4 regions of the Proteus hauseri genome follow, and region 3 is predicted to be linked to each of the others. Evidence: predicted binding sites of a transcription regulator. Region 3 holds the regulator's gene; each other region holds the start of a gene.
What was found. The regulator PurR, encoded in region 3, represses purine synthesis genes. The targets are predictions, from matches to a motif close to CANGCAAACGTTTGCNTG.
Positions count from the first base shown of each region.

Region 1: gltS (sodium/glutamate symporter) is a predicted target of PurR. The motif match lies at 2,989-3,006, and genes of this name have one in related genera.
Region 2: glyA (serine hydroxymethyltransferase) is a predicted target of PurR. The motif match lies at 5,539-5,556, and genes of this name have one in related genera.
Region 4: purL (phosphoribosylformylglycinamidine synthase) is a predicted target of PurR. The motif match lies at 6,034-6,051, and genes of this name have one in related genera.

Region 1 is NZ_CP026364.1:1,293,667-1,301,389, forward strand. Features, by position in the region: gene recG (ATP-dependent DNA helicase RecG) at 1-1,357, shown strand, start outside; gene gltS (sodium/glutamate symporter) at 1,602-2,816, opposite strand; gene PH4a_RS05895 (uracil-xanthine permease family protein) at 3,058-4,449, shown strand; gene PH4a_RS05900 (hypothetical protein) at 4,611-5,213, shown strand; gene PH4a_RS05905 (AsmA family protein) at 5,301-6,971, shown strand; gene PH4a_RS05910 (hypothetical protein) at 7,061-7,300, shown strand; gene rluF (23S rRNA pseudouridine(2604) synthase RluF) at 7,384-7,723, opposite strand, start outside.
Region 2 is NZ_CP026364.1:302,704-310,426, reverse strand. Features, by position in the region: gene glrR (two-component system response regulator GlrR) at 1-1,075, shown strand, start outside; gene PH4a_RS01570 (NAD+ synthase) at 1,150-2,766, shown strand; gene glnB (nitrogen regulatory protein P-II) at 2,784-3,122, shown strand; gene PH4a_RS01560 (hypothetical protein) at 3,397-4,035, shown strand; gene hmpA (NO-inducible flavohemoprotein) at 4,111-5,301, opposite strand; gene glyA (serine hydroxymethyltransferase) at 5,668-6,921, shown strand; gene PH4a_RS01545 (3-phenylpropionate MFS transporter) at 7,014-7,723, shown strand, end outside.
Region 3 is NZ_CP026364.1:3,168,423-3,176,145, reverse strand. Features, by position in the region: gene PH4a_RS14470 (nucleotidyltransferase domain-containing protein) at 116-799, opposite strand; gene sodB (superoxide dismutase [Fe]) at 1,057-1,635, shown strand; gene cydH (cytochrome bd-I oxidase subunit CydH) at 1,767-1,850, opposite strand; gene purR (HTH-type transcriptional repressor PurR) at 2,119-3,144, shown strand; gene punR (DNA-binding transcriptional activator PunR) at 3,166-4,068, opposite strand; gene punC (purine nucleoside transporter PunC) at 4,188-5,411, shown strand; gene cfa (cyclopropane fatty acyl phospholipid synthase) at 5,718-6,872, shown strand; gene PH4a_RS14435 (riboflavin synthase subunit alpha) at 6,991-7,653, opposite strand.
Region 4 is NZ_CP026364.1:311,780-319,502, forward strand. Features, by position in the region: gene PH4a_RS01585 (sensor histidine kinase) at 1-1,374, opposite strand, end outside; gene purL (phosphoribosylformylglycinamidine synthase) at 2,062-5,952, opposite strand; gene mltF (membrane-bound lytic murein transglycosylase MltF) at 6,217-7,689, shown strand.

The DNA.
Region 1 (7,723 bases), 1.9 Mb from region 3:
GTCTTACCGCGCTGAGCCGTTATTTATGCCAGTATCATCCACATTGAGACAACAATTTCTCGCTTCATTACCATTCACACCAACTCATGCACAACAACGAGTTGTACATGAAATTGAAGTGGATTTAGAAAAAAACTACCCGATGATGCGATTAATCCAAGGTGATGTAGGATCAGGAAAAACATTAGTTGCTGCATTAAGCGCATTACGTGCAATTGCTAACGGTAAACAAGTGGCGTTAATGGCGCCCACAGAATTGCTCGCTGAACAACATGCTTTAACTTTTAGAAAATGGTTTGAACCTTTTGGTATTCAAGTTGGTTGGTTGGCGGGTAAGCAAAAAGGCAAAGCCAGAGAAGCGCAACAAAATGCTATCGCCAATGGTGAAGTCTCTATCATTATTGGTACACATGCGATTTTCCAAGAACAGGTAAAATTCCATTCTCTAGCACTCGTTATTATTGATGAGCAACATCGTTTTGGCGTACACCAACGTCTTGCTTTATGGAAAAAAGGGGAAGAACAAGGTTTTCATCCTCATCAATTAGTCATGACCGCAACACCCATTCCACGCACATTAGCAATGACCGCTTATGCGGATATGGATACGTCGATTATTGACGAACTACCACCAGGTAGAACACCCGTTACCACTGTAGCTATTCCAGATACACGACGAGATGAAATCATCGAACGAATTCGACTTGCTTGTACAGAAGAAAAACGCCAAGCCTATTGGGTATGTACCTTAATCGAAGATTCAGAGGTTTTAGAAGCCCAAGCGGCACAAGTTATCTATGAAGAGCTTACGCTAGCACTGCCTGAGATTAAAATAGGCTTAGTTCATGGCCGAATGAAACCCGTTGAAAAACAAGCCGTGATGGCTGCATTTAAAGAAAATGGGTTACAACTGTTAGTGGCAACAACTGTTATTGAAGTTGGGGTAGATGTGCCTAATGCCAGCTTAATGATTATAGATAATCCTGAGCGATTAGGATTAGCGCAATTACACCAATTACGCGGTCGAGTGGGTCGAGGAGCTATCGCATCACATTGCGTGCTGCTCTATAAAACACCGTTAACACAGACAGCGCGATTGCGTTTACAGGTTTTAAGAGATAGTAACGATGGCTTTGTTATCGCGCAAAAAGATCTTGAAATTCGTGGGCCAGGGGAGCTATTAGGAACAAGACAAACCGGAAATGCCGAATTTAAAGTCGCCGACCTATTACGCGACCAAGGACTAATTCCTGAAGTACAACGAATTGCGCGTTATTTACATCAACATTATCCTAAGCACTCACAAGCCTTAATCGAACGCTGGCTACCTGCAAAGACACAGTATAGCCAAGCTTAGGTTATCAATAATTAATCGCTGTAGCATTGCGTTAGGGCGCTAACAGCGATTATTTATCCTATGTCAGCTCATCTTGCTTATATATCAAGGCAATATTTCTGAAATTATCTCTCAATATCTCAATATGATAAATAACATGAGATATTAGTATATTTATCTATAAAATACAGAGTATTACAACAGAAAATGCCACAGAACAATCTGTGGCATTGATCAATTTACAAAGAATTTATAACGAAATAACTTACCCAGCAATAGTGGGGAAGAATGGTAAGAGTAAATAAAGTTTTATCACTATCGCATTCACTATATCAATAAAGAATGCTCCAACCATTGGAACCACTAAGAACGCGAGATGTGAAGGTCCAAAACGATCTGTGACCGCTTGCATATTAGCGATAGCGGTTGGTGTAGCACCTAAGCCAAAACCACAGTGACCCGCAGCTAAAATTGCAGCATCGTAGTTTTTACCCATAACACGGAAGGTGACAAAAATAGCGTATAGAGCCATCACACCCGCCTGCACACCTAAGATCACAATCATAGGTAGTGCCAAGGATGCCAGTTCCCATAGTTTTAAGCTCATTAATGCCATCGCTAAAAAGAGCGATAAACTAACGTTACCTAAAACAGAAACCGCCCTATCAAATACACGATAAAAACCAAGCATTGATAAACTGTTACTTAAAATCACACCAATAAAAAGAACACAGACAAACGTTGGTAGTGAGAATGCGGTGCCTTCAAGTAATTGCGATAAGAAGGTTCCCGCCATTAAACAGATAGCAATCATCGCAATGGTTTCTAACAATACCATTGAGGTTATCATTCTACCTGTTGTTGGCTTTTCAAATGCTGTTGGCATTTCGTGATCATCAGCACATAATCCTGGAGTAGGAATATTGCGGATAAGATAACGAGCAACGGGGCCACCTATGAGTCCCCCTAAAACTAATCCAAATGTTGCACACGCCATCGCGACTTCTGAAGCACTCTTAAAACCATAGCTTTCAACAAAGGTTTTACCCCAAGCAGCACCTGTACCGTGCCCACCAGATAAAGTTATCGAACCAGCAAGTAATCCCATTAAAGGATCAAGACCTAACATTTTTGCCAGTGCAATACCCACCGTGTTTTGGACAAGCAGTAACCCTACAACAACAAAAACAAAAATAAAAAGTGCTTTTCCTCCCGCTTTTAAGCTTGAAAGGTTTGCGTTCAAACCAATGGTTGCAAAAAAAGCGAGCATTAATGGATCTTTTAATGAGAGATCAAAACTGACCTCCCAATCCATCAATGATTTAAAAGCTAATAAAAGAACTGCAACAAGTAATCCACCTGCAACGGGTTCTGGGATCGTATATCGTTCTAAAAAAGGAACAGATTTCACTAACTTACGTCCGAGCAATAGAACCAAAGTGGCCGCGACTAGCGTGCCATAAACATCGAGATGATACATTTATGTACCCCGTCTTATTTGTTAATTTTATATAAAAATACTACGACGCTACGTTCATCCATAAACAACGCCAAAAGCAGGTAACCCCGATTAGAAAAAAAATCCGCGACAAACACAAGTTAAAACATATAAAAATGTGAGCCTCTCTTATGCATTTTAATAACATTAATCTTGCGCAAACGATTGCTTTTGTGGCGGAGATCATTAAAATACGTTTTTTGTCGGATAAGAAATTCACATCATGGTTACTTCAGAAAATCAAAAATTGCCACAAAGTAGTGATCTTGCCAGTAAAGCAAATAGCGAGCTCCTTTTTGCTCTTGAAGAAAAGCCGCCATTACCCCAAACTCTTTTTGCCGCAGGGCAACATTTATTAGCGATGTTTGTCGCGGTTATTACACCCGCAATTTTAATTTGCCAAGCATTAGGGCTGCCGGCTCACGATACTCAACGCATTATCAGTATGTCGTTATTTGCATCAGGTATTGCATCACTGATCCAAATTCGTGCTTGGGGGCCAGTGGGCTCTGGCTTACTTTCTATTCAAGGTACGAGTTTTAATTTTGTCGCCCCCTTAATCATGGGTGGATTAGCGCTGAAAAATGGAGGTGCTGATACCCCAACGATGATGGCAGCCCTCTTTGGTACCTTAATGGTAGCATCGCTGACCGAAATAGTTCTTTCTCGTGTACTGCATCTAGCAAGACGTATTATCACCCCTTTAGTTTCTGGCATTGTTGTGATGATTATCGGACTTTCTTTAATTCAAGTCGGTTTAACCTCTATTGGTGGAGGTTATGCGGCTATTGAAAATAATACCTTTGGTTCACCACAAAATTTATTACTGGCTGGATCCGTACTTGCTGTCATTATTCTTCTTAATCGTCAAAAAAATCCTTATTTACGCGTCGCTTCGTTAGTAATCGCAATGGCTGTAGGTTACCTTCTTGCATGGGCATTAGATATGCTACCAACACCGCCAGAGCATCAAGAAACACCATTTATTACCATTCCTGAGCCATTTTATTATGGATTATCATTTGATTGGCATTTGCTGGTTCCACTGATGCTAGTTTTTATGATCACATCCCTTGAAACCATAGGCGATATTACCGCGACCTCAGATGTATCAGAGCAACCTGTTAGTGGCCCTGTATATATGAAACGAATTAAAGGTGGTGTGTTAGCCAATGGTATAAACTCTATGGTATCGGCTTTTTTCAATACCTTTCCAAATTCGTGTTTTGGTCAAAACAATGGTGTGATTCAATTAACCGGTGTCGCTAGCCGTTATGTGGGTTATTTTGTTGCAGCACTACTTATCCTTCTTGGCCTATTTCCTTCAGTTGCAGAATTTGTGCAGAAAATTCCAGAACCCGTATTAGGTGGAGCAACACTGGTGATGTTTGGTACTATCGCCGCATCTGGTGTACGAATTGTCTCTAAAGAGGCATTAAACCGCCGAGCTGTAATGATCCTCGCTATTTCATTAGCAATAGGCTTAGGGGTTTCACAACAACCTCAAATATTGCAATTTGCACCTGATTGGTTAAAAACTTTATTATCATCAGGTATTGCAGCTGGGGGATTAACTGCAATTATTCTTAACCTGATTTTTCCACAAGAAAAATAATCTTATCGATACCAATTATATTTGATCTAAATACAAAACGTAGTTTCTTTATAATAAATAGGAACTACGTTTTTAGATCTCAAGCACTTGTATTTTTTCTGAAAGATTTTCCTTTTTATATTTATTATTTCTTAACTATCAATATCATAGTCGAGAAAAATATGCCTATTCATAGTGGTATTTCAAACAGTCCATCACTTCGTTTTTTGAAAACACATTCATCAACATCGCAATATGAAATTACCAGTTTACGGAAATTTTTTATTCGCATAAAAGATGAGTTTTTAGCCCTATTTAATTCTAACCACAAATTTACCTCTTTAGAGAATAAGACCGTGGCAGAGTTTAATTTAACAATGATGGTAAAAGATGTTGTTACCTTTATTAAAAATACAGCTCTTAACGATAGTTCAAAAAAAGATAATGCAAACTATGTAAATTACGCGTTTACGTATTTACCAACGCAATCCAAAATTCAAGTTAACCTCTACAATATTTATCACTCAGGTGATTCTGAGCCCAATGAACTCCTCACCCAACTAATTAACTACATTAATAATGCAGATAAAAATTCACTCGACCAAACGGAATATATTCAACTTGCTAAAAAAGGGATGAAAGAGATAGCTGACGATCTTATAAATATTAAACCTCCGACACGAGAAGCAAAAGATGATGACAACACCGTAGAAAAAAGATCTGAGCAATTTATTTCATTACAAAAAAAAATAGCAGCAATTACTATGGAGGTTAAAAATAAATAATCTTTAATTCGGTGAATACTTGAGCATAGTCCAGTTTTCAGGCATAAATGTATAATCTTTTGGAGGGTGGTAAACAGGAGAAATACAATGCGCTGGCTGATAAAAAGTTTGGTATCTCTGATACTTATCGTCATTTTATTTATTATTATAATTTATGCCTTTATTCAAACCCAATGGGGAGCGCAAAAAACCAGCGAATGGTTAACCGAATACAGCAATTATGATGTGCGTTTTTCGGGTGTAGAGCATAATTTTACTCAGCCAGAACAGATCGTTGTACACGATTTCTCTATCAATCCTAAACAAAATAAAACCATAGTTTCTGCAAAATCAGCACAAATAAAATTTAACTGGCAGTTTTTTACCACACCTTCTCATCTACAAAAAATCACCTTAGAAAACGGCAATATTGTTTTAGCTGAAACAACACTCGCTATCCCTTTAAGTGCTGATATTTTGCAATTTAAAAATATGGCATTAAGTCGTGTTAAATCAGATTTGTCTTTTACTGCTGAAAAAATAACTGGCGGAATAGCACCTTGGAAACCAACATCAACAGATACACTGGGTTCTGGGCATTTTCAGTTTTCGATAGCAGAAGGAACCATAAATAATAACAATTTCAGTAATTTTATTATTTCGGGTGAATATAAACCTAATGATATTAACATTGAGAAATTAGGTACAAAATTACTAAATGGTACCTTATCGCTAACGGGGCGATATCAAGATAACCACTGGAAATTAAACGAAGTATATTTAAACGGCATACGTTGGCAATCACCTCAATCCTTAGAGGAGTTAATCCACTCATTTAACCAATACCCACCGATTAATATAAGACTATTAAATATTATCGATTTTACAGCAGAAGGTAAACAGTGGGCTGTGAGTGGGTTTGATGGGAAATTTGCTCAATTAAATATTGATAAAAAGGTTTCTTTTTCTTCGGGTGAATTTAACACCAATGATGTAGTGATAGACAATCAGCATTTTACTGATGTTATTACTAAAATGAACCAACAAAATAATCGACTTAATCTCGATTCATTAAGCTTACGCTATGAAAAAGGATTGATTAAATTAGCAGGCAGTTGGGATCAAAATAATAAAACCTTAACCATTCAAGACGGTACACTTTCGGGTATTTTATATACACTGCCTGAAGATTGGTTATCTACTTTTGCATCTCCTCTCAATAACGATATTCAAAATATCAATATTGAGCAGCTCTCTATTAATCAATCCATACTCATTGATATTAGCCCAAGCTTTCCATTCCAATTCACTGGATTAACGGGAAAACTGCAAAATCTAATAGTTGCAAAAGAAGGCGAATGGGGATTATGGCAGGGCTCTGCCATATTAAATGCGGATAGCGGAACACTAAACCGTATTGAGTTGCGCCGCCCAGATTTAAAAATTGCTACCTTGCAAGATAATGCAATTGCAGAACAATTTTCCGCATTTATTGATGAAGGTATAGTTCGAGGATCAGCCGCATTAGTACAATCGAATAACCAAAGAACCTTTTCATTAATAGCGAATGGGTTAAACGTCCCCTTATCTATCCCCAATGAAATGGGATGGAAAACAGCACCATTAAATGAAAAAGGCCAATTCACATTAAAATTGAGCGGAGATTTACGCGCTAAGACGATTAACCCTACATTAAATGGCACATTACTGGGTAAAAAAGACGAGCAACAAATCATCAATGCGACCATGAAAAATGGTGAAATAATTAATAACTTATAATCTCTATTTTCAAGGGGAGCACGGATTGCGCCCTTAATAAAAAGCGTTACAATGCATTATCTTTCCTGTTTTCTTATTGCGGAGTTTTCATGTCTGACGACGATTTTTCCCCACAAAAAATATCTTTGACCAAGTTCCAACACTCTCCTTTAACTGCGCTTGAAGAAAACAGCACCGTTGAAGTTTGCGATACGGATAAAACCCCTCTATTTTATTGCCTTTCTAAACAAGATTATGATTGTCTGATTAGCCGGGTGATGGATGCAGAACTTGCAGCTATTGTACTTGAACGCCGCCAAAAGAAACTTGATGAACTTGATTTAGACTAATTAATATTTTTATAGCGATGCTCAAACAAAAAAACACCTAATAAGGTGTTTTTTTATTCTCAATAAAAAATAAGCAACTGCAATTAACGTTTTTTCTTTTTACGGCCAGGCTGAACAAAACGTTTACGAGAATTATTTTCTGTCTCTTTCACTTTAGTTTGAGGAATATGGATCCCTAATGCTTTAGCATTACTGAGCTGTTTTTTAGGTTTATTTTGTTTCGCTTTTGGTGCTTCAGAGCTCGATTTTTCAATAGCATCAAATAACGTAATTAACTCATCATCCGTTAAGTCACGCCATTCACCAACAGGCAACCCAGACAAACTTACATTCATAATTCGAATGCGTTCTAGTTTAGTCACCTCATAACCAAAATATTCACACATCCGACGAATTTGACGATTTAAACCTTGAACTAAAGTA
Region 2 (7,723 bases), 1.1 Mb from region 3:
TTCTATTCCTGATGCAGTTGCTGCAACACAACAAGGTGTATTTAGCTTTTTAACTAAACCCGTTGACCGAGATGCACTATATAAAGCAATCGATGAAGCTTTAGAGCTCGTTACTACTGTTTCTGATGAAGAGTGGTCGAAAGACATTGTCACTCGTAGTCCGCAAATGCTGCGTTTACTAGAACAAGCAAAACTAGTCGCTCAATCAGATGTTAGTGTACTGATTAATGGACAAAGTGGGACGGGGAAAGAGGTGCTTGCTCAAGCAATTCATCGAGCAAGCCCAAGAGCGAAAAAACCTTTTATTGCAATAAACTGTGGTGCTTTACCTGAGCAGTTGCTTGAATCTGAGCTTTTTGGCCATGCAAAAGGGGCTTTTACTGGGGCTGTAAGTAGTCGTGAAGGGTTATTTCAAGCTGCAGAAGGTGGTACGCTTTTTCTAGATGAAATTGGTGATATGCCAATGCCATTACAAGTTAAACTACTACGGGTATTGCAAGAGCGTAAAGTCCGACCTTTAGGAAGTAATCGCGATATTGATATTGATGTTCGCATTCTTTCTGCTACTCACCGCGATTTGCCTAAGGCAATGGAACGTAATGAGTTTCGCGAAGATTTATTTTATCGCTTAAATGTAGTGAGCTTACGTATACCTACATTAAGTGAAAGAGCAGAAGACATACCTGTTTTAGCTAATCATCTATTACGAGAGTCAGCTAAACGGCATAAGCCTTTTGTTCGAAGCTTCTCAACGGATGCGATGAAATGTTTAATGGCAGCGAGTTGGCCTGGTAATGTACGCCAATTAGTGAACGTTATTGAACAGTGTGTAGCATTGACCACCGCACCAGTGATTAGTGAAGCGCTTGTTACTCAAGCATTGCAGGGGGAAAATACAGCGTTGCCAACTTTTGCTGAAGCAAGAGGGCACTTTGAAATGACATATCTAAGAAAGTTATTACAAATGACAAAAGGCAACGTAACCCAAGCTGCGCGTATGGCAGGACGTAATCGAACTGAATTTTATAAGTTGTTATCTCGTCATGAGCTAGATCCTAATGATTTTAAAGAATAAGCTTTTCAGATAACCAATATATTTTTAAACTAACTTTCTTTTAATCAGAAAGATAGCCGGAGAGACTAATTTCTATGAGTCGTAAATTAAAGCTCGCGCTTGCACAGCTTAACTGGGTTGTCGGCGATATTGAAGGCAACTGTGAACGCATGTTATCCACAGTGAAAGAGCAAGAAAATGCCGATTTAGTGCTGTTTTCTGAACTCGCATTATGTGGTTACTCTCCTGAAGATCTTCTCTTTCGTCCTGATTTCCAACAACGTTGCGAAAAACAACTCACTCGTTTAGAACAAGCAAGTAAAAAAATAGCAATAGTGGTTGGGCATCCTTGGTGGCAAAATGGCAAGATTTATAATGCACTGTCATTTTTCTATAAAGGTGAATTACAGGCTCGCTATTTTAAACAACAATTACCGAATTACGGCGTATTCGACGAAAAAAGATATTTTCAACCGGGTAATGAACGTTGTGTTGTTCCTTTCAAAGGCTATCATTTAGGTTTATTGATTTGTGAGGATATTTGGATTAATGAACCGATAGATGCATTAAAACAAGCAGGTGCCGATTTAGTCTTATCTATTAATGCTTCACCTTACAGCCGAGAAAAACCTCATATTCGTACTCAATTGATCAAAGATCATTGTCAAAGAACACATCTTCCAGTGGTTTATCTTAACCAAATTGGAGGACAAGATGAGTTGGTATTTGATGGTTGTTCTAAAGTATTTGATGAACGAGGCTGCATTACACATAGGCTTGCAGCATTTGATGAGCAAATAGCAATGGTTGAATTGGATGAGTTACAAATCATACCAATGGCACAACCAGCACCAGAACTTTCTCCATTAGCGCAGGTTTATCAAGCATTAGTGTTGGCGACACGAGATTACGTGACTAAAAATGGATTTAATGGTGCAATTTTAGGCTTATCTGGTGGTATTGATTCTGGTTTAACCGTCGCAATAGCAGCAGATGCCCTTGGTAAAGAACATGTGCACGCAGTAATGATGCCATTTCGTTATACTTCAGAAATGAGCATTCATGATGCTAAAGAACAAGCGGATTTATTAGGCGTAGAATTTGATACGGTTTCTATTGAACCAATGTTCGATGCTTTTATGGCGCAATTAGGACCGATGTTTAAAGATACTGCGGCTGATACCACAGAAGAAAATCTACAAGCCCGCTGTCGAGCTGTTATTTTAATGGCGATGTCGAATAAGCGTCGCCGTTTAGTGCTAACTACCAGTAATAAAAGTGAATCAGCTGTTGGCTATTCAACACTTTATGGTGATATGGCTGGTGGTTTTGATGTATTAAAAGATGTGCCTAAAACCTTAGTTTTTGCACTTTCTCAGTATCGTAATACAATTTCTCCAGCTATTCCTCAACGTGTAATTGATAGACCACCTTCAGCAGAACTTGCGCCGGGGCAAACCGACCAAGATAATTTGCCACCTTATGATATTTTGGATGCTATTCTTGAAGGTTATGTTGAGCAGGATAAGTCTGTATCTGATTTAGTATCAGCAGGGTTTGATGAAGATACCGTCCGAAAAGTGATAAAGTTAGTCGATATCAATGAATATAAACGACGCCAAGCACCCGTAGGACCGCGTATTACAAGCCGTAATTTCGGTAAAGATCGCCGATACCCCATTACATGCGGTTTTGGTCGCAACAACTGGTAAAATAGCAGGATAATACGATGAAAAAGATTGAAGCGATAATTAAACCGTTTAAGTTAGATGATGTTAGAGAAGCGCTAGCAGAAGTCGGTATTACAGGAATGACAGTCACCGAGGTAAAAGGTTTTGGTCGCCAAAAAGGGCACACGGAGCTTTATCGTGGTGCTGAGTATATGGTCGATTTTTTACCTAAAGTGAAAATTGAAATTGTGGTTTCCGATGAAATCGTGGAAAGCTGTGTTGATACTATTATGACGACAGCTCAAACTGGTAAAATTGGCGATGGTAAAATTTTCGTTTTTGATGTAAGTCGTGTTATTCGTATTCGTACTGGCGAACAAGATGAAGAAGCAATTTAATAATTAAAACGCTTAAGTTAAATAATAGCATTACTTTTTTATAAAAGTCTAATATTGTTAATTCTAATATTAGACTTTTTCTTTGTTGTTCATAAAATAAAAATTAATGTTTTGCCTATAATGCTTTTTCTGTCTTTTATAAATTCATATTAAGATAATGAACAATTTAGTTTACTATTCTTTATAAAATTTAAAGCACGAAATGTTATTCAATAATTTCTAAGGGAAGTTATTATCATCAATATTAAAAAGTCATTAAGGTTTGGGCAAAATAATGTTTAATTATTTATTAAAGCGTATGGCTTTATTTTTATGTGCGGCGATGCTTGTCGCATTAACGACGGGATTTATTTTTATTGACATTTTGCTGCTAAATAATGGCATTTCAGAAACTTCTGTTACTGAGATTGGACAAGAGATAATCGTTGCTATTATTTGTCTTTTCTTTTTTATTAAAGCATACCAAGATAGTGAAATGCGTGGCAGCTTCACGCTTATCATGGGTTTTTTCTTATGTGTTTTAATCCGAGAGTTAGATGGGGTTTTTGACCAGCTAGCGCATGGCTCATGGGTTTGGTTTGCATTAACAGTAACCTTTATTTGTATTGCTATTGCAATAAGAGAAGGAAAGAAAACGCTAAAAGGATTAATCTACTTTATTACTCACCCAAGTCATGGTGTTTTGGTATCGGGCTTACTCTGTGTACTCCTCTTTTCTCGCTTATTTGGTATGGGAGAATTGTGGCGAAAACTATTAGGTGAAGATTATAATCGCGCAGTTAAAAATATGGTTGAAGAGGGCAGTGAATTATTTGGTTATACTTTGTGCTTAATTAGTATTATTTGGTACGGCTTTTCGGCTAAATATCATAATATTCCGACCGCAGTTGAGAAAAAGATTATTAAGTATTAATAGCTAAATAATAAAATAATTTAAAAAGCACTGAACAACTTCAGTGCTTTTTTATTCGTTGAAAATTATTATTTATTATTCTGCAATAACAGCATGAGGACCAAAACATTCATAATGAAACTTATCACTAGAAACTCCGAGTGAAATAAGTTGGTTAGCGATAGATTGCATAAATGGTAAAGGTCCACAAAAATAAAAATGCATATCTGGAATAATTAGCCAATCTTCAACTTGTTTTAATTCCATTAAGCCTTCAAATTGATAATCTGTATTTAATATATCTTGTGAGCGCGGTGTACGATACCAAACAGCTTGGTGATACTGTAAAATTTGATTGCCCACTTTGTTTATTTCGTCTTTAAATGCATGAACACCACCATGCTCTGCAGCATGTAGCCAATTCACATTAGTTTGATGTGTTGAAAGTGTATGTAACATTGATAGCATGGGGGTTAACCCAACACCCGCTGAGATTAATGTGACAGGTGTTGTTGGTGAGATATCTAAATAGAAATCACCACCAGGTGCCGCAACGTGTAAAATCTCATTTTGGTGAACATGGTCATGTAAAAAATTCGATAAAATACCTTTATCTTCACGCTTTACTGCAATCCGATAGGTTTTATTGTCCGCAGGTTTAGTTAACGAATATTGGCGTATTTCTTGGTTAGCGAGTTTTGCATCACGAATATAAAGACTTAAATATTGGCCCGGTTGATAAGTGGTGACTTCTAGACCATCTTCAGGTTCTAATTCAAAACTGGTTATCACATCACTTTGCTGGATTTTATGTTTCACTCTAAATGCACGTAATCCTCTCCATCCCCCGCGAGTTTGTTCTTTTTGTTGATAAATTTGTTCTTCACGGTTAATAAATACATCGGCTAATACCTGATAAGCCGCTCCCCAAGCATCAAGTACTTCTGTACCAGGGTGAAATAATTCATCGATAGTGGCTAATAAGTTTTCACCAACAATAGGATAATGTTCTGGAAGAATATTAAGACTGACATGTTTTTGTGCGATTTTTTCAACCGCGGGTAATATTGTGGCTAGGTTTTCAATATTAGTGGCATAAGCACATATCGCATTAAATAAGGCCTCACGTTGTGCGCCGCTACTTTGATGGCTCATGGTAAAGATATCTTTGAGCTCAGGGTGGCGAGAAAACATGCGATCATAAAAATGTGCAGTTAATGCTGGCCCTGTTTTGGCAATCAGTGGAATAGTGGATTTAATTGTCGCGATAGTTTGTGCATCTAACATAATTGCTCCTGAATTATTTTCAGTTTATTGTGAACTTTTAAACATGTATTTTATATGCAAGTTATCTTTTTTTGATTTGGTTGTAAATACTTGCTTTTATTTTTTTAACAAAAAAACACAAATCTTAGAGAATGATGTGGAGTGTTTACATAATTTGGCGAGTTCTCTCTCAAAAACTAGAATAGACACAGGATAAAATGAGGTTGTTAAAAAGTAATAAAGGTCTGTTATTGCTGATTGGCAAACGATTGCGTATTTTTTCTTTAGGGGCTATCTCAATGAGGAAAAAGAGTTTACACTGTATGTCATTCTTTCTCCCGTAAGGGAGTTTGTCTTTAGTGAAGTTAGCTGAGTCAGGAGATCTGAATGTTAAAACGTGAAATGAATATTGCTGATTACGATCCAGAATTATGGAACGCAATGGAAGGTGAAGTTGTTCGTCAAGAAGAACATATCGAATTAATTGCTTCCGAAAACTATACTAGCCCCCGTGTTATGCAGGCGCAGGGATCTCAGCTGACAAATAAATATGCAGAAGGCTATCCGGGTAAACGTTACTACGGTGGTTGTGAATATGTTGATGTTGTAGAGCAACTGGCTATAGATCGTGCCAAAGAGTTATTCGGTGCTGATTATGCGAACGTTCAACCACATTCTGGCTCTCAAGCTAATGCGGCAGTTTATATGGCACTGCTACAACCGGGTGATACAGTATTAGGTATGAACTTGGCTCAAGGCGGCCACTTGACTCATGGTTCGCCAGTTAACTTCTCGGGCAAACTGTATAATATCGTACCTTATGGTATTGATGAAGCTGGTAAAATTGATTACGAAGATATCGCTATTCAAGCTAAAAAACATCAGCCAAAAATGATCATTGGTGGTTTCTCTGCTTATTCTGGCTTGGTTGATTGGGCTAAAATGCGTGAAATAGCAGACAGCATTGGCGCTTTCTTGTTTGTCGATATGGCTCACGTTGCAGGTATGATTGCGGCGGGTGTTTATCCTAACCCTGTTCCTCATGCTCACGTTGTGACAACAACAACCCATAAAACTTTAGCGGGCCCTCGTGGTGGTCTTATCCTCGCTAAAGGTGGTAGTGAAGAGTTTTATAAAAAACTTAATTCTGCTGTATTCCCTGGCTCACAAGGTGGCCCTTTAATGCACGTTATCGCAGGTAAAGCGGTAGCATTAAAAGAAGCAATGGAACCAGAATTTAAAGTTTATCAGCAACAAGTTGCTAAAAACGCTAAAGCAATGGTAGAAGTTTTCTTAGATCGCGGTTATAAAGTAGTGTCTGGCGGAACTGAAAACCATTTGTTCTTATTAGACTTGGTTGATAAAGACATTACAGGTAAAGATGCAGATGCAGCTTTAGGTCGTGCAAATATCACTGTTAACAAGAACAGCGTACCAAATGATCCTCGTAGTCCATTTGTTACTTCTGGTGTTCGTATCGGTTCTCCAGCGATTACACGTCGTGGTTTTAAAGAGGCGGAAGCTCGTGAATTAGCTGGTTGGATGTGTGATGTCCTCGATAATATCAATGATGAAGCGAACATTGAAAAAGTTAAGCAAAAAGTCTTGGATATCTGCGCTAAATTCCCTGTTTACGCATAAGTTTGTAACGATATAATTAAAACCCGTTGTACAAACCCGCTTCGAGAACATTTTCTTGGCGGGTTTTTTGCATTTTAAATATGGGGGATTGGATGGTAATTCCATCAACATTGTGGCTTGCCTTAGATTATTTTACGTATTTTTTTTCGTATGGCATTTTTTTACCTTTTTGGTCTATTTGGTTAAAAGGAGAAGGTGTCGATCCAGCAATGATAGGCTTATTGTTAGGGGTAGGTTTAACCGCGCGTTTTGTTGGTAGCCTGATCTTAACCCCTGCGGTAAAGGATCCGTCTAAGCTTATTACTGCACTGCGATTATTTGCATTTCTTTCGTTATTATTTACCGTTGCATTTATGTTGGGTACCCATTGGGCATGGCTCTTTTTTGTTATGACAGGATTCAACGTATTCTTTTCACCAATGGTACCATTAGGCGATTCCTTAGCTGGTGCGTGGCAAAAACAGTTTCCATTTGATTATGGCAAAATCCGTGTTTGGGGCTCGGTAGCTTTTATTATTAGTTCATCATTGCTGGGAATATTAATTGATGCTTATGGGCATCCCATTATCCTTTATGGGCTAATTGCGAGTACATTAGCACTATTTTTAACTTCAATGTTACGCCCTAAAATTATGCCTCAAGGTAAGGTGAAAAAAGCAGAACACAGCAATATCACCTTTATGCAGCTAGTTTCTGATGCACCAGTTTGGCGTTTTTTATTATGCGTTTCTTTATTACAAGGGGCACATGCCGCTTATTACGGTTTTAGCGCTCTTTATTGGGAACAAGCGGGTTATGATAC
Region 3 (7,723 bases):
TTTCTTGCCAAATGAATCGCTATAATTTTTGATTTATATTTTTTCTACAGCGGATAAAAATGAAATTGTATTTTTCATTTGGATAAGAAATTCATCTTTTTGATAAATACCTAGCTCAATATGCTTCATAAAAAAACATAAGCTCCTTAACCAATTTAGGCTCTATTTTTATAAGCCTAGAGAGATGTTCACCCAGTAAGTCAGGCCAATCTCCCCCTTCTTGCGCTCTCAATATATTAGTAGATCGAATAAGTTTCTTAGACGCCTCTTTTGATAACTTTAAAAAGGTTTTTAAGTCGTTAGTTTGTTCAATTCTTAGAAGATAATCAGAAAGTACCGTCAAGTAGTCACCATTTACGGCATAGGCAACCGCTCGTGAAGGTTTAAACAAGGAAAACTGTAAAGAGAGATCTTCGCCATAAATATAACGACAATGATGTTTTAACCAATAGCCCCAACTAGTTATATTTTCTCGTAGTAGCACCTCTGATTTAGAGGCAATGTCAAAATCAACTTTAGGTACAATTGGATAAAGCTCAATAGCTTGTTGCGCTATATTGGCCATATTTAATTTATCTATGTCATCAATGTCTTTATCTAAAATAACACAAAGATCGAGGTCTGATTTTGGCTGCTTAGCAGCACCTGTTGCCACACTTCCATAAACAAAAATACTGCAAATGTGACTTTCATAAAGTGTTAATAACCGAGATTGAACAAACACTAAGAGTGCCTGATACTCTTTCTGTATTGGCTTTATTACTAACACAGAAATATATCCATTTTTATCAACCGTCATTTCTTCCTCTTAATTATTTATCGGTAAAATTAACCCTATTTAATATAACCCCTTTATTTCGACAATATGTAAGCTTATATTTTGTTATGATTATGGATAAAAGATATTTAGCTGTTATTTCAGCAAGTTTTTGTTAAAATAATTAGCAAAATAGCAACAAATTAGTGATTCATTTGCCTCATTTTATCAATTCAGATGATTTTGATGGAATGATTTTAGGCACAAAACCCGAAATAGATAGTATAAAGGAGTACGCAATGTCTTTCGAATTACCAAAATTACCTTATGCGTTAGATGCTCTTGAGCCACATATCTCTAAAGAAACTTTAGAATATCACTATGGCAAACATCACCAAACTTATGTAACCAACCTGAACAATCTGGTTAAAGGTACTGATTTAGAAGCTAAATCTCTAGAAGAGATTATTAAATCAACTGATGGTGGTATTTTCAATAACGCCGCTCAAGTTTGGAACCATACTTTCTACTGGAACTGTTTAGCTCCAAATGCAGGTGGCGCGCCAACAGGCAAAATTGCTGATGCTATCAACAAAGCATTTGGCTCGTTTGAAGAGTTCAAAAAACAATTTAACGATGCCGCGGCTAAAAACTTCGGTGCAGGTTGGACATGGCTAGTGAAAAAAGCAGATGGCTCAATCGCTATTGTTAATACTTCTAATGCTGCAACACCCATTTCTGGCAATGACAAACCACTATTAACAGTTGACGTATGGGAACACGCTTACTATATCGATTACCGTAATGCGCGTGTAAAATACTTAGAAGAGTTCTGGGCACTGGTTAACTGGTCATTTGTTGAAGCTAACTTTGCTTAATTTATCTTAACCACTAAAGATCAATTATTGGTGTTTGGTGGCAAAATAACAAAGGGCCTTAGGCCCTTTGTTATTTACAGATATCCGATTAGTTATAATTAAAATTAACCTGATATTATATAAAACAGTGATTAAAACAGCATTGTAGAAAATAAAACAATCATGACGAGTGCTGCAACTGCTGTACTCAAACCAAATTTCAGATCCGTATCCATTTATTCTCCCTCAAAATGATTATAATACACGTTATTAACCATAACATTGTCATGGCTAATTATTATCACATATCACAATTTGCTAATATAGCGACTAGTGCACAATTTATAACATTGATTAATACTTCCACTTTTGAGCTAGATCATACAAAATTCATAGCTAACAGCTAAATTATTGCCAGTATTCGCCCTATGTATGACTATACTGGCAGCAGAACCACAAAATTAGATTAAAAGAGACCAATGAAGGTCAGGAGTTTTTCACACCATGGCAACAATAAAAGACGTGGCAAAACGCGCAGGAGTGTCAACCACGACTGTTTCTCATGTTATCAACAAAACACGTTTTGTTGCTGAGAACACCCGAGCAGCAGTTTGGGCCGCTATTAAAGAATTAAATTATTCGCCTAGTGCTGTTGCGCGTAGTTTAAAAGTCAATCACACCAAATCAATTGGCTTGTTAGCCACGTCCAGTGAAGCTCCTTACTTTGCTGAAGTGATTGAAGCTGTTGAAAATAGCTGTTATAGCAAAGGTTATACACTGATATTATGTAACTCACATAATAATCTAGATAAGCAAAAAGCTTATTTAGCGATGCTAGCGCAAAAACGCGTCGATGGATTATTAGTTATGTGCTCTGAATATCCCGATCACCTTCTCTCTCTATTAGAAGGCTATCGTAATATTCCAATGGTAGTGATGGATTGGGGAAAAGCTCGGGGTGATTTTACTGATACCATCATTGATAACGCATTTCATGGTGGATATATTGCAGGCCGCTACTTAATTGAGCGTGGTCATCGCGATATCGGTATTATTCCTGGCCCATTAGAGCGTAATACTGGTGGTGGACGTCTTCAGGGATTTTTAAAAGCAATGGAAGAAGCTAAAATCATTGTAAAAGATGGATGGATTGTACAAGGTGATTTTGAACCAGAGTCTGGTTACAAAGCCATGTATCAAATGCTAAATCAAAAACATCGCCCTACCGCTGTGTTCTGTGGTGGAGATGTCATGGCAATGGGTGCTATTTGTGCAGCCGATGAATTAGGTCTGCGTGTACCATTTGATATTTCTATTGTTGGTTACGATAACATTCGTAATGCTCGCTATTTTACCCCTGCATTAACAACCGTTCATCAGCCCAAAGAACGCTTAGGTCAAATGGCATTATCTATGCTGCTTGACCGGATCGTTAACAAAAGAGAAGACGCACAAACTATCGAAGTTCATCCACGGTTAGTTGAGCGCCGCTCTGTTGCTGATGGCCCATTCATCGATTACCGCCGTTAATTAAACGGTATCTCGACTGACTTAACGAAGCCATTCCGCATTTAGGGTTTGGCTATCACCAAGATAATCTAATAACCAAGACAAAGCGGGTGACTCACTTTTATCGACCCAAGTGAGGCAACAAGGACTATCGGGTAATGGCTGTGCCAATTTAAGCACAGCTAGCTTTCCTTTAGCGATTAATGGCTCAGCTCTATGCAAGGGCACCATACCAACACATAATCCTGCAAGTAAGCACTCCAATCCCATATCCCACGTAGGGACAACCATTCTACGCTGATTATTTAACGCCCAAGTATCACGCTTTGGCAAACTACGCGAGGTATCTTCTAAACAAAGGCTCGAATAAGGGCGCATTTCATCGTCGGTTAGCGGATGTTCTGCTTTAGCCAATGGGTGGTCAATATGACAAACACAGCGCCAAGGCATAAATCCCATATCTTTAAAGCTATATCGTTCACCAATTGGCGATGCTCTGGTGGCGCCAATAGCTAGGTCAACACGCCCATTAACCAATGAGTCCCACACCCCATTAAAAACTTCAGGATAGACATAAAGTTCGATATCGGGGAAATGTCGATAAAAATCAAGAATAAGTTGTTGTGTTCTTTCCGGTTTTACGATGCAATCTACTGCTATACTAAATTGTCCGCGCCAACCATTAGAGACTTGCTGACACATATGTCGAGTGTCATTCATTTTTTTGATAACAGAGCGGGCTTCTTTGATGAAAATCTTACCCGCATCCGTTAATTCGACATCACGATGGCGGCGTTCAAACAGAGGCACAGCAAGCCATTCCTCTAATTGTCGAACAGTATAACTAACAGCGGAGGGTACTCTGTGTAACTCTTGAGCAGCCGAACTAAAACTTCCTGTTCGAGCGACAGCATCAACAACTTCTAGAGAGTATTCTGACCACATAAAGTTTATTCCTTTGAAAATTTTTCACAGCATTAACCAAATATTCCCGTTTCACAAGTAAAATAGGTCTTAGTTACAATATATAAAATGTTCTACATCACATAACATAGAAAATTAAAATGAATTTAAATACATCCACACAAACAAAAACACCTGCGCGCTTTATGGTCTACCTTGCTGGCCTAAGCATGTTGGGTTATTTAGCTATTGATATGTACCTGCCTGCATTCGGTATGATGCAACGGGAACTATCAATCAGCGAAGGCGCGATCAGTAATAGTTTAAGTATTTTTTTATTCGGTTTTGCTATTGCGCAATTACTTTGGGGACCTCTTTCTGACAAAATTGGTCGTAAGCCTGTTCTGTTAATCGGTTTAAGTCTTTTCTCTTTCGGTTGCCTTGGTATGCTTTGGGTTGATAGTGCAACCAGCTTACTCGCAATGCGTTTTTTACAAGCCTTTGGTGTTTGTTCTGCTGCTGTAATTTGGCAAGCATTAGTTATTGACCGCTTTGATGAATCTCGTTCACAACATGTTTTTGCTTTAATTATGCCACTGGTTGCTTTATCACCAGCATTAGCCCCTCTTATTGGCGCATGGTTTTTACAACATGGTGGCTGGCGTATGATTTTTATTTTATTAATGGCGGTAACTATCGTTCTAATGCTACCAACCTTAATGCTGAAAAATATTAAACAAAAACCTGTTACAGAGAATGGCTCAGCTCAAGCTTCAGCCTCTTTTATGACATTACTAAAATCACCTATCTACAGCGGTAACGTTTTAATTTATGCCTCTTGTAGCGCCGGTTTCTTTGCTTGGTTAGCGGGTTCTCCTATCATTTTAGAAAAAATGGGCTATTCCCCTCAAGATATTGGCTTAAGTTATATTCCACAAACTATCGCCTTTATGGTTGGTGGCTATGGCTGTCGTATCTTACTGTCTAAAATGACTGGCAAATCACTGCTACCATTATTGTTAATAGGTTATGCCGTTAGTATGACCGCACTATTTTTAGTTGCGAAGTTAACTCAACCAACGTTAACCACTATTTTAATTCCATTTTGTATTATGGCCGCAATGAATGGCGCTTCTTATCCAATAGCGGTATCTAATGCGTTATCTGCTTATCCTGAGATCAGTGGTAAAGCGGCAGCGTTACAAAATGCGCTTCAATTAGGGCTTTGTAGTTTAGCAAGCTTTATTGTTTCAGCCTTTATTAGCCACCAGCCTTTGATTAACACCACCGCAATTATGGCGTTAACCGCTGTCCCAATGGCAGTCGGCTACTTTATTCAACGCAATAAATCCGTTAGCAAACACACAATTCAAACAGCTGAATAACGCTCTTTACATTTTTAAGATAATTCTCAAAAAAGGTCATTTTTATAAAATGACCTTTTTCTTTTCTAGAGAAAAATATTCTACGTCCCTATACTTAACAAACGCCAATTATAGCGTTTTGTTCAATTTTCTTTCGGATTTTGAGGTGCATTAACGGATCATTGCCTGATTATGTCAGATTAGTTATTTTATTAATCCTATTCATACAACACTTTTTGAATAAGATCCCATTTAACACAGCAAATCTGCACACATCCTTTCTTTGATTCATAACTCAAGACCCGCTTAGTTTACGCCGGAGAGTATATGAGTACATCTTGTGTAGAAGAAGGCCGAAAGACCTCCAATAATTCTTACCAACGAATAGCAACCGAGCTGCTTTCTCAAGCAGATATTCGTATTAATGGTTCAGAACCTTATGATATTCAGGTTCACAACAAAAATTTTTATAAAAGAGTATTACAACAAGGCTCATTAGGTCTCGGTGAAAGCTATATGGATGGCTGGTGGGATTGTGAACGGCTCGATATATTCTTTCATAAGGTTTTACGTGCAGGACTTGAAAACAAACTCCCGCAAAATATTCACGACATCCTAAAAATAGCTGTCGCTCGTCTCTTTAATCTGCAAACACAGAAAAGATCATGGATGGTAGGCAAAGAGCATTATGACCTTGGTAATGATCTTTTTACTGCAATGCTAGATCCTAATATGCAATATTCTTGTGGCTATTGGAAAAATGCAGATTCATTAGAATTAGCTCAAGAGCACAAGTTAAATTTAATATGCCGGAAACTGGCTCTTCAACCAGGAATGACATTATTAGATATTGGTTGTGGCTGGGGCGGGCTTGCCGCATATGCTGCAAAACACTTTGGCGTTTCAGTTACAGGTGTCACAATTTCTGTGGAGCAACAAAAATTAGCTCAACAACGTTGCCAAGGACTGGATGTCGATATTATTTTAGAAGACTATCGTGATTTATATAAACAATTTGATCGCATTGTATCAGTAGGAATGTTTGAACATGTCGGTCCTAAGAATTACGCGACTTATTTCGATGTTGTACGCCGTAATTTAAAAGAAGATGGTTTATTTTTACTGCATACCATCGGTTCTAATCGCGATAAAGTAAATGTTGATAGTTGGATCAGTAAATACATATTTCCAAATGGTTGCCTTCCTTCTATTCAAAAAATCGCACAAGCTATGGATAATAAATTTGTTATGGAGGATTGGCATAACTTTGGTGCCGATTATGATAAAACGTTAATGGCATGGTATCAGCGTTTTCTTGCTTGTTGGCCTGATATTGAATCTAACTACACGCCTCGATTTAAACGTATGTTTAGTTATTATCTAAATGCCTGTGCCGGTGCTTTTCGTGCTAGGGATATTCAATTGTGGCAAATAATGTTAAGTCCTAAAGGTAAAATAGGTGGATTACATACGCCACGTTAAATTTTAACTGTCATAAAAAGTAAAAAGCCAGTCTCTTTAAGAGCTGGCTTTTTATCTTCTATTTGATTAGGAATAATTGGCGATAAACAAATTAAACATAAACAATATAGTCAGGGTTTTATTTTTCTTCGTTCTCAACCTGTTGTTCAACTAGTAATTCTTGTTGCTGTGCTTGTTGTTGCAACATAAAACGCTCAACCGTATCCACAATGGCTTGTGTTTGTGGATCTAACTCAATATTGACTTTATCACCGAGGCGTTTACGACCTAATGTCGTTCTATCTTTTGTTTCAGGGATTAAGTGAACACAAAAACGATTATTGACCACATCACCAACGGTTAAACTAATACCATCAATACCAATAAAGCCTTTATGCAAAATATACTTCATCAGTTCTTTATCAAAGATGCGAAACCAAATTTGTAGGTTATTTTCTGAGGTAATAATTTTTGCAACTTCTGCTGTAGTTACAATATGGCCCGACATAACATGCCCGCCAATTTCATCACCGTATTTTGCAGCTCGTTCAATATTAACTTCAGAACCTACGTTTAATTCACCGAGATTAGTTAAACGTAATGTCTCTTTAACTAAATCAAAGCTAACTTGATTACCTTCAATTTTAGTTGCTGTTAAACAACAGCCATTATTAGCAACAGAAGCGCCTGTTTCTAAGTTTTGGACTAACGCTTCTGGTAATTCAATGATATGAGTACGGAAATCACCTTTATCTTCAATGGAAATAACCCGCCCTTTTCCCTGAACAATACCTGTAAACATCTCACATCTCCTTGATTCTACAAACTGGTTTACCCTAATTAGGTTGATGCTGTTTAGGATAACATAGCTA
Region 4 (7,723 bases), 1.1 Mb from region 3:
TTCGCCATCCATTCTTTTGATACAATCATGAGCAATACTTAACCCTAAACCACTTCCTTTTACCGCCCCTTTCCGTAATAACGTACCTTGGAAAAAAGGTTCAAAAATCATTTTTTGCTCTGATTCAGGAATAGGCGTTCCTTTATTGGCTATATCAATAACTATTTTCTGTTCAACTTGATAACTAGAGATCCAGATATTACCCGATTCAGCGCCATAGTGCACCGCATTCGAGTAGAGATTGTCGATAACTCTAGATAATAATGTGGCTTCTGCACGACATTTTGTCAGATTTAACGAAATTATCGTCTTAATATCTTTCGCTCTGGCAGGCAAACTGTGTGCTAATACTACATCATTAATCAAATCGGTAAGATTGATCTCTTCAATTTGTTGAGGAACTTCAGAAAGTTTACGGTTATAGTCTAATAATTGTTCAATTAATAATTGAAGTTGTTTGCTGCTGTTATCAAGGATTGATACTACTTCTTTTTGATCAAGCGTCAAAGGGCCCGCTACTTCATCAGCTAATAATTCGGTGCCTTCTCGCATACTTGCTAAAGGTGTTTTTAATTCATGTGAGATATGACGCAAAAATTCATGACGCTGCGACTCTAACCAAGCTAAACGTTCACTTAACCAAATAATCCGCTGAGCAAGAGAACGTAACTCACGAGGCCCTTGAAAAGCATCCAGATTATTACTTAACGTACGTCCTTCACCTAATCGATTAATCATTTTTTCGATACGTTTTACGGGACCAATAATCATTCGAGTAAATAACGCAATTAAAATAAGACTAAAAGCAAATACAATAAGGCTTTGCCAACCAAAGTAGCGCCCTTTCTCTGCTATTGCCATCTGTAGTTGTTCACCACGATTAAAAATAATCTCTTTTGTTAATACAACGATGCGATTATTGGCATAAGAGAACTGTTCTAATGCTTGTTGCATCTCTTGGGTAGGCTCGCTGCTTTCACATTGAATAAGCTTTAATTTGGCAAGAGAAGAATTAAGAACTTCAGCCTCTTTAGAGGCAGAAAGGGGAATAATTGTTTGTTGGAGTGTAGAAAACATTTTAGCGTATTGCTGATAGCGTTGCTGATACATATTTTCATCAGTCTTATCGCGTAATACACAATACCTTCGGTAGTTACCTTCCATTTCAATCGCTAAATTTCGCATTACTTCACTACGTTCAGTATCTGCGAGTGCATTTTTATTAGTGATTGCCGCTTGGTTACTCAGTTGATCAAGACTTTGATAAGCCTGATAAGCCAGTACCAACAGCGGTAATAACACCATCCAAAATGCCATAATAACAAGCTGTCTTAAAGATCGGGGGAAAATACGCCACTTTTTCAATGAAATCATCTCAACACCTATTGGAGTAATGCGATGCTACATGACTTGAAAACAAGAAAAAAGTCCGACTTTGAAAATTAGGTAAGAGAAACGAACATAAGATGGGAAATTTGACAGGCTCTTTAAGAGGGAGAGCGGAATATCTTATCAAGATATCCCGCTCGTCAATATTTCATCTCTTTTTTCTTTAAAAGAGGATGAAGGTGGTGCCTCACTCCACGTGTCGCCCTGTGTTTGATAAGGTCCGAAGACGAGTATCATGATGTTGGACGGTAGGCACCTTACTCTGGCGTCATTCCTGGCTTATGTGGTATGTTCCCACCCATATTGTGGACCGACATAAAAAGTTGAATGAGCAACTGATTAATATAATGCACAACGCGTGCCAACTTTTCAAAAAAATAATTAACATACTGTTTTTAAAGTTAAAATAAAAATACCCACCTAATTTATTACTTAGTATCCTTTTTTATTTAGTTAAAAAAACCAGCAAGCTGTCTCTATATGCAGACAGAGTTATGATTAATTTATTTAATCATTATAATTCAATAAGTTAAATGTCGCCAAATAGAGACAGTAAAATTATTGAATGTCGCCATTTTTATACGATATAAAAATAATGCTTATTTATCAATAAAATAAAGCCTCTATCTAATGTAGAGGCTTTCGTATTTATGACTACTGATTATAAGCTAATTAATCAAACTGTTTTCTTGCATTACGGAATAAGCGCATCCAAGGGCTATCTTCTCCCCAATTATCAGGGTGCCATGAATTACTTACCGTTCTAAATACTCGTTCAGGGTGCGGCATCATAATAGTTGAACGGCCATCAGGGGTAGTTACTGCAGTGATCCCTTTCACTGAACCATTAGGGTTTAATGGATATTGTTCTGTTGGCTTACCATAGTGGTCAACAAAACGTAAGCCGACTAAGTTCTGTGCTTCTAATTGCGCAACTTGCTCAAGAGAACGAAACTCAGCAAAACCTTCACCATGAGAAACAGCGATAGGCATATGTGAACCCGCCATACCTTGTAACAGTAAAGATGGACTTTCAGTCACTTTAACTAAGCTAAAGCGGGCTTCAAAACGCTCTGAACGGTTCCGAACAAAACGAGGCCATAAATCAGCACCCGGAATAAGTTCAGATAATGTAGACAGCATCTGACACCCATTACATACCCCAAGAGAGAGAGTATCTTGGCGCTCAAAAAATTGAGCAAACTCATCGCGTAAACGTGAGTTGAATAAAATAGACTTAGCCCAACCTTCACCTGCACCTAAAACATCACCATAAGAGAAACCACCACAGGCGACTAACACATCGAAATCAGCGAGTGAGCGCTGTGCTGAATGTAAATCACTCATATGCACATCGATGGCATCAAAACCAGCACGATCAAAAGCCGCGGCCATTTCTACATGGGAGTTCACGCCTTGTTCTCTTAATACAGCAATACGAGGACGGCTGCCTGTTGCTATATAAGGAGCTGCAATATCTTCAGTTGGATCAAAAGTAAGATGAACATTTAACCCTGGATCATTAAGATCTTGCTTCGCATTATGTTCTTCATCAGCACATTCAGGATTATCACGCAGACGCTGCATTTGCCATGTTGTTTCTGCCCACCACATGCGTAATGTGCTGCGTTTTTCATGATACACTTCGGTTTCGCGACTACTAATAATAATGTCATCACTCGATGTTGCTTGACCTAAATAATGTAAGCTATCCGCCAAACCACATTCTGTAAATAGCGCTTCTACATCATCTTGATGTTGCTGACTAATTTGTATCACCGCACCAAGTTCTTCGTTAAATAATCCAGCTAAAATATCTTCATCATAAGCACTGATATCGACACTTAGACCACAATGACCTGCAAATGCCATTTCAGCTAATGTCACCAGTAATCCACCATCAGAACGGTCATGATAAGCAAGTAACTTATTTTCATTCACTAATCGCTGCATCACATTAAAGAACTGTTTTAATTGTTCAACATCACGAATATCTGCGGCTTTTTGACCTAATTGGCGATAAACCTGCGCTAAGGCGGTTGCACCTAATGCGTTATGCCCATTACCTAAATCGATAAGATATAATCGGTTTCCGGCTTGAGTCGATAACTCAGGCGTCACCGTTTTACGAACATCTTCAACTCGAGAAAATGCGGTGATCACTAAAGAAAGGGGAGAAGTAACTTCTTTAGTCTCACCTTTTTCATCTTGCCAGCGTGTTTTCATCGACATCGAATCTTTACCCACTGGGATCGTTATTTCCAATTCAGGACAAAGCTCTTCTCCCACCGCTTTTACTGCATCATATAACCCAGCATCTTCACCGGGGTGCCCTGCTGCAGACATCCAATTAGCTGACAATTTAATCCGTTTTAATGCCTGAACATCCGCACATGCCATATTTGTTAACGCTTCACCCACAGCCATTCGTGCTGAAGCAGCAAAATCTAATAGTGCTATTGGTGCTCTTTCACCTATCGACATTGCTTCGCCATAATAGCTATCTAGTGTTGCAGTAGTAACCGCGCAGTTAGCAACAGGAATTTGCCAAGGGCCAACCATTTGATCTCGTGCTACCATCCCAGTAACAGAGCGATCACCAATGGTAATTAAAAAAGCTTTCTCAGCAACAGCAGGAAGGTGCAGAACACGATATACCGCATCTTTTAAATTAATTTCTTTGCGATCTAGATAATCACCCGCTGTTTTAAGCGTTTTCACATCTCGCAGCATTTTTGGTGCTTTACCTAATAGAATATCTAAAGGCATATCAATAGGTTGATTATCAAAATGTGCATCATTTAAGACAAGTTCACGCGCTTGTGTTGCTTCGCCAATAACAGCATAAGGTGCTCTTTCTCGTTGGCATAGTGCATCGAATAGTGGCATTTTTTCTGGTGATACCGCTAATACATAGCGTTCTTGAGACTCATTACACCAAATCTCTAGTGGACTCATACCTGGTTCATCGTTTAATACATCACGTAGCTGAAAACAACCACCACGCCCACCATCATTCACTAATTCAGGCATCGCATTTGAAAGGCCACCAGCACCAACATCATGAATAAATAAAATTGGGTTATCGCTACCTAACTGCCAACAACGATCAATCACTTCTTGGCAACGGCGTTCCATTTCAGGGTTATCGCGCTGAACGGAAGCAAAATCTAAATCAGCATCAGATTGACCCGATGTCATTGAAGATGCAGCACCGCCACCAAGACCAATGTTCATAGATGGGCCACCAAGTACAATGAGCTTAGCACCAACGGTAATTTCACCTTTTTGTACGTGATCTTCGCGAATATTACCAATACCACCAGCAAGCATAATGGGCTTATGGTAGCCACGAATTTCAATACCATTATGGCTATTCACTTGTTCTTCATAAGTTCTGAAATAACCAAGTAATGCAGGACGACCAAATTCATTGTTAAATGCAGCGCCGCCTAAAGGCCCTTCAGTCATAATATCTAGTGCATTAACAATACGTTCGGGTTTACCGAAATCTTCTTCCCAAGGTTGTTCAAATCCCGGAATACGTAGATTAGAAACTGAAAAGCCTACTAAACCTGCTTTTGGTTTTGCGCCCCGCCCTGTTGCGCCTTCATCACGAATTTCACCACCAGAACCTGTCGCGGCTCCCGGCCAAGGAGAAATTGCTGTTGGATGGTTATGGGTTTCGACTTTCATCAAAATATGAACAGGCTCTTGATGATAATGATAATGCCCCTTTTCTGCATCAGGATAGAAGCGCCCTGCAACAGAGCCTTCCATTACCGCAGCATTATCTTTATATGCCGACATAACATAATCAGGTGTTTGCTCGAAGGTATTTTTAATCATTTTAAATAATGATTTTTCTTGAGATTTACCATCGATAATCCAATCTGCATTGAATATTTTATGGCGGCAGTGCTCAGAGTTGGCTTGTGCAAACATATAAAGCTCAACATCCGTTGGATTACGTTCTAATCGCTTAAAAGCCTCAACTAAATAATCGACTTCATCATCAGCAAGTGCGAGTCCCATTTCGATATTTGCATTCACCAGCGCGTTTTTGCCTTTGGCTAAAACATCTATTGTTTTAAATGGCGCGGGTGTTTGTTCTGAAAAAAGAGCTTGTGCATCTTGATAATTTAAGAAGATGGTCTCCATCATACGGTCATGAATCAAACCATAAAAAAACTGCCACTGTGCATCACTCATTGCATCACAATCAACAAAGTAAGCAATGCCTCGTTCAATTCTAACAATACTGGCTAATCCACAATTATGTGCGATATCAGTCGCTTTAGAAGACCACGGTGAAATAGTGCCAGGGCGAGGCGTCACCACTCGCATTTCCCCGACAAGTTCATGTTCTGTTAATGAAGGGCCATAATGCAATAATTGACTTAATTTAATTTGGTCGTCTTCAGATAACTGCCCTTCCACTTTGGCGAAATGAACAAACTCCGCATAAATACCTCGAACAGGAAGATGATTTTCCTGACATTGCGTTAATAATTTATTAATACGAAATGCGGATAAAGCTGGGGAGCCACGCAGAATTTCCATAGTATTGAGTTCTCTCTTTTAGCAGCTAATCTGAACGGTGATTCAGGGGAAACGCGGCTAGTATAATAGAATAACGACTCAGACGAAACCGTTTGCGCGAACAAAATAACGGCATTTGACTTAGGGTGTTTTCATCATTAATTGGTTTAATCAAGTTGCGTCTTAGCAAGATGTTAAGCAGAATGCTCGATTACTGGAAATTTATCCATGTTAAAATGACGACTTTACACACAATAATAAACAACGTTAACGAGAAATAACCTATTGAATAATATAAGGATTAACTATTTCGTTATCGTTATCATCGCGCTATTTTCAGCGGCCATTATCGCCCTGAATATAACATGGCCTGATAGGCAAAAAGCGCAGATAAATAAGATTTTATCTCGTGGTGAGCTGCGAATAAGTACAATGCCTTCACCACTGATAACGATGAATGATAAAAAGGACCCCGTAGGTTTCGATTATGAATTAGTGAAACGCTTTGCTGACTACTTAGGCGTGAAGCTTGTCGTTAATATGCGGACAAATATCAACCAAATGTTTGATGATTTGGAGAATAACAAAGCCGATTTTATTGCAGCAGGATTACTTTATAATAAAGAAAGATTAGAGACGACGCGAAGTGGGCCTGCTTACTTTTCTGTCTCTCAACAGCTAATTTACCGTAAAGGCACACTAAGACCACGAAGTTTTGATACGTTAAATGGTCGATTAGTTGTCAGTGCAGGATCTGCTCATGCCAGCTTATTACGCATATTAAAAGAGACACAATATCCTGATCTTGAATGGGAAGAATCACAAACACAAACGACATCTCAACTATTAGAAGAGCTATCTGAAGGTAAAATTACCTATGTATTAGCAGACTCTATCAGTGTTGCAGTCCAACAACGGATCCATCCCAATGTGGCGGTTGGATTTGAAGTAACCGAAAGCCAACCTTTAACTTGGTATCTTCCTGATAGCGATGACAACAGTCTATATGCAGCAATGTTAGATTACTTCAATCAGCTATCTCAAGAAGATGTATTAGCAAGACTTGAAGAAAAGTATTTTGGTCATGTCGGATCATTTGACTACTTTGATACCATTTCTTTTATTACTGCTATCGATTCGGTATTACCCAATTATCAACCATTATTTGAAAAGTATGCTGACACCTTTGATTGGCGATTGTTAGCGGCCATTGCTTGGCAAGAATCACATTGGGATCCCCATGCAACCTCGCCTACGGGTGTTAGAGGTTTAATGATGCTCACACGCCCAACCGCATCCAGTATGGGAGTCACCGATAGACTAGACCCTGAAGAAAGTGTGAAAGGTGGTGCGCAATACCTGAAACATCTTTTATCACGCTTACCTGAAACCATTCCTGAAGATGAAAAAATTTGGTTTGCACTCGCCGCATATAATATCGGTTTTGGCCATATGTTGGATGCAAGAAGACTCACTGAACAGCAAGGGGCTGATCCTAATAGCTGGTTAGATGTTAAATCTCGATTACCTTTACTTAGTCAAAAGAAATACTATGTTGATCTCCCTTACGGTTACGCAAGAGGACATGAAGCTTACCGTTATGTAGAAAATATTCGACGCTATCAACTTAGTCTTGTGGGTTATTTACAAGCTAAAGAGAGTAAAAATAAAATTTTATCTAAAGATAACCATAAAGATGAAGAACAAGGTGAAGCGCCGCCTAAGTTAATACAAGAAACTGTAGCGAGTCACCCTTAATACCGCAGCCTCTTTTATAGAGGCTATTTACCCA